One region of the Haliea sp. E17 genome, then DNA from elsewhere that is predicted to be linked to it. Evidence: predicted binding sites of a transcription regulator. Region 1 holds the regulator's gene; the other holds the start of a gene.
The links. The regulator LexA, encoded in region 1, represses DNA repair genes until DNA is damaged. The targets are predictions, from matches to a motif close to ACTGTNTNTANANACAGT.
Positions count from the first base shown of each region.

Region 2: imuA (translesion DNA synthesis-associated protein ImuA) is a predicted target of LexA. The motif match lies at 1,020-1,037, and genes of this name have one in related genera.

Region 1 covers NZ_JBLWFK010000002.1:775,485-777,684, forward strand. Annotated here, with positions in the region: gene ACNKU3_RS06580 (DUF6763 family protein) at 1-317, shown strand, start outside; gene lexA (transcriptional repressor LexA) at 812-1,417, shown strand; gene ACNKU3_RS06590 (hypothetical protein) at 1,496-1,750, opposite strand; gene ACNKU3_RS06595 (DUF6586 family protein) at 1,847-2,200, opposite strand, start outside.
Region 2 covers NZ_JBLWFK010000006.1:287,093-289,292, reverse strand. Annotated here, with positions in the region: gene imuA (translesion DNA synthesis-associated protein ImuA) at 254-970, opposite strand; gene holA (DNA polymerase III subunit delta) at 1,271-2,200, opposite strand, start outside.

The DNA.
Region 1 (2,200 bases):
TGAAAATGCAGAGCCCCGTTATTGGCGCGTGGTACACGGACCGGCAAACCGGCAACCTGTTTGAAGTGATCGACTGGGACCCGACGGCACTGCTGATCGAAATCCAGTACCTCGACGGCGAGGTATCGGAATTTGATCTCGATGCCTGGCGGGAACTCATGCCGGAGCGCGCCGCAGCCCCGGAGGACTGGCGCAGCCCCTTCGAACTGGACGACGAGGACATGCAGGACCCGGACCTGCCGATGCATCCCGAGGACTGGTCCAACCCCCTGAGCTATATCGAGCCCGACGCCATGTATGGCGTGGAAGACCTCTAGTTCACTGCGTACCCGCCCTGTAACGGTGGTAATCACCCCATCCCGTTGATCTGGTGGCCGATTCGCCGAGCGTGAAGCTGTTTCGGTCTGAGGCTGTGGTGGTTCTATCGCCGAGCGTAAGACCGCATCAATCCGCTGGAGCCCTGTCGCGACATGGACGTCCGCATGATCTTCAGCCCATCCTGCACGCAACCCCTGCCAACCCTCCGACCGGCTCCGTTTACCCCCAGGTTTGAACCTTGCACAGCAGGTAGAGCGTGAGGCGGTTTCTGCCCGCTGGAACCGTGTGGCGACATGGAAGTCGCCACCCGAGCCTGCACAGGGATGTGCGCTTTTTGGCGTGTTCCAGCGGGCAGAAACCGCATCGCGCTCGGGAAGCTCCCTGCAAATCCAAACCAAGCCCAAGCCCAAATATCTGTACCACACTGATTGTCTTATCAAACAAAGGCTGTATATAATCACAGCATCTGTATAAACATCCAGCGGAGGGGTGCATGGAAAAGCTGACCGCGCGACAACAACAGGTGCTGGACATTGTCCGGCAGCACATCGACCAGACCGGTTACCCGCCCACCCGGGCCGATATCGCCCAGGAACTGGGCTTCAAATCCGCCAACGCGGCCGAGGAGCACCTCAAGGCGCTGGCCCGCAAGGGCGCAATTGAAATGATTCCCGGCGCCTCCCGCGGAATTCGCCTGCCGGAGACCAACTCCGGCATCCCGATCGTCGGCCGCGTCGCGGCGGGCAACCCGGTACTGGCGGAGGAAAACATCGAGGATTACTGCGAGTTGCCGGCGGAGTTTTTCCACCCGCGGGCGGACTACCTGCTGCGGGTCACCGGGGACAGCATGATCGATATCGGGATTTTCGACGGCGACCTGCTGGCGGTACACAGTACGCCGGTGGCCAATGATGGCGATGTGATCGTGGCGCGTATCGAGGATGAAGTGACCGTCAAGCGGCTGCGCCGCGGAGGTCGCAAGCACATCGTCGAACTACTGCCGGAAAACCAGGACTACGAGCCCATCCGTGTCGACCTGCGCGAGCAGGCCTTTGCCATTGAGGGACTCAGTGTGGGGGTGCTGCGCAGGGGCGTTTGAATGGCGATCCCTCCCCTGTGGCGCCCTGAATACGGGGCGCCCGAAATTCTGCAGTAACGCTGGCGGCCAGATAGCCCGTCAGTGCAGGGTGCGCGAAGCCTCGGTGTAGGACCCGGTTTCGAAACCCTGCTCTTCATCGTCTGCCAGCAGTGCTACTGCTTCGATACCCGCCTGGATCATCACTTTCGCGACCTCCAGGCAGTTATCCATCATGTGACGTTGTGACGCCTCGGAAAAACGTATGGTAAGCAGGGGCTCGGAGCCCTCGTCTGCCGGTTGCAGTACGATTTCACCATCGCCCAGATCTACGATTTCCAGTAAGGATGCGGACACTCAATCAACCTCGATTAGCTGTGGCTGCGATTTCATTCTAACAGCACCCGGCGCTGGTAGATAGGGAACGGCTCATGGGCCGGAAGAAAGGGATGTTCAATACTCGTCGAGGGAGTTGCCCATTCGCTCGAACAGGCCCTGCAGTGCGTTGCACCAGGCTTCCACCTGCTGCGGCGAGGCCTCTGCGGGTGTGCTGGCGAGGTTGTCGGCGTGACGGTTCACGGCCAGCGGCTGCTCGCCCGCGCTGAGCATCTCGGCCAGCCAGCCGTCGCGCTCGAGTTGCTGGCACTCCCGGATCTCACCGGGCAGGACCTTGCCCGCGGGCCGCGGCGGCAGATCGGCACAGTTTCCCGGCGGTAGCGCGGGCAGCGGTTCCTGGCGGGTGATATCGAGCAAAAACCAGCCGTATGCCGCCTGCAGGTGCATCCGCACCGCCGGCAGGTAAGCCTG
Region 2 (2,200 bases), on a different contig from region 1:
GGATGTGCGGTGCATTTTCGGAAAAATGGCTGCGGGTGGCATCCATCAAATGATCTAAGCGGAAAACTTCAGCAAATTGCCGTGGACTAGGAGGGGGGCGGGTTAGTCGGGGCGATTTCGCCATCCAGGCGTGATGCCCGCGAGCCGGCCCCGCGGTTGAGCGTCGGGAGCCGGGGCGGGGTTGGCGGGGGTGCCGGGCCGGCGGCTGCAAATTCCGCCAGTACCGTGACAGCCCCGGGTTCGCTGGGGGCAATCAGGCGAAGGAGAGTTGTACCCGGGGGCTCTCGACCGGAACGGCGGGCAGTTCCCACAGCTGCGGCTGCTCGGGGATGTCCTCCGCCGGGGGCAGGTCGACATCCACCTGCTGGTTGCCGCCGCGCTGTTTCAGGATATGGACCTGGCGGTAGGCGCGCATCTGCAGGCGCAGGCCAGCGGGGGCGCTGTTGCTGGCGGCCTGGTTGGCGCGGAACAGGACGGCGAGGCTGTCGCCGCCGGCGGCGGCCAGTTGCAGCTTGCGCAGTTCCCCGTAGCTGTAATCACCCGCCCCCAGCCAGCTGAACACGGCGCTGGACGTGCTGCTGCGCAGGGCCTGTTCGGTGGCCCAGAGCAGGTCCTCGCGGTTCTTCGGGTGGACCAGGAGAATCTGCCCGGTGTCGATACCGCGGGCCTTGAGCAGGGGGGCATAGGGGATGAAGGGCGGGGCGATAAAGACCTGCCAGCGCCCCTCGGCGCTGAGGCTCTGCATGGCCGGCAGGAACAGGCCCATGGCGCCGAGGCCGCAGCCGTCGCTGAGCATCTCGATGGTGCTGTCCAGGGGCCAGCCGCCGTGCTGCAGCTGGGCGTTCAGGGTGCTGTAGCCGGTGGGCAGGGTGTCCTCGTGCCAGTGGCGTGCGCTGTTGGCGGAATGGCCGGGCAGGATGCCGCGCCAGGTGTCCCGGCGACCGATGATTTCTTGCAGTGCTTCGTTCATGGCCTTACCTCGTCTGTTTTGTAAAACCGCGTTAGCTGTATGCTTGAACAGTGTATGTATGTACAGTAGTTGGGCTGTATGGATAAGGCAAGCGAAAAAGTGCAGAAAGCCGGGGGGCCTGCCTGATAAGGCGACAGGTGGAAAAGATGCCGGTTCAGTTGGAATCTTGCGCCACAGGTAGGGTGTGAAACGGTGCGGGAGCCACATGAGCCAGTGTTCAGCCCCGGCCGTTGAAGGGGTTGTATGGATGTGGCTTGGGGCGTGACCCAGGAGAAAAGCCCCTGGGGTGGCAGATATCGCTCAGCCGCGGCGGGCGAGCGCCAGCGCCAGGTTTTCCAGCTGGTCCCAGGGCTTGCCGCCGCCGGCGCCCTTGATGGCGCCATCCGCCGCGGCGGCCTGGCTCAGCAGGCGGATCAGGGAGCCGCGGTTGTGGCGCTCCAGCGCCGACTGCATCAGGCCCAGGCGGTTCTGGAACACCCGCAGGTCGGACAGTGCCTGCTGCGGACGCTGGCCCTTGTCGACCGCGCTGCGGGCCTGCTGCAGGGTGCGGATGTCCTTGAGCAGGGACCACAGGGCGACGGTGGCCTCGGTGCCCTCGGCGCGCAGGCCGCGCAGCATCTTAACGCTGCTGGCGGCATCGCCGGCGAGGGCGCGGTCGGCCATGTCGAAAATGTTGTAGCGGGCGTTGTCGGAGACCGCCCCGGTGACAGTGCTGGCGCTAACCCGGCCGTCCTCGGCCAGCAGTTTCAGCTTCTCCACCTCCTGCACCGCGGCCAGCAGGTTGCCCTCCACCCGGTCGCTGAGCAGTTGCAGCGCGTCCCGGTCGATCTCGAGGCCGGCGGCGTGCAGGCGCTGTTGCAGCCAGCGGGGCAGTTCCTGGGCCTTCACCGGCCATACCTGGATGGTCGCGCCGGCGCCGTCCAGCGCCTTGTACCACTTGCTGTTGGTGGACTGGCGGTCGATCTTGCCGGCGACGACCAGCAGGATGTCCTCGCTGCCGCTGCTTACTTCGAGGTATTCGAGCAGCGCCTTGCTGCCCTCGGCGCCCGGCTTGCCGCTGGGCAGGCGCAGTTCCACCAGCTTGCGGTCGCCGAACAGCGACATGCCCGCGGCGCTCGCGGGCAACTGGTTCCAGTCGAAGCCATTGGTGTCGGTGTCGATGATTTCGCGTTCGGTGCAGCCGGCGGCGCGGGCGGCCGCGCGCACGGCGTCGCAGCACTCCTGGACCAG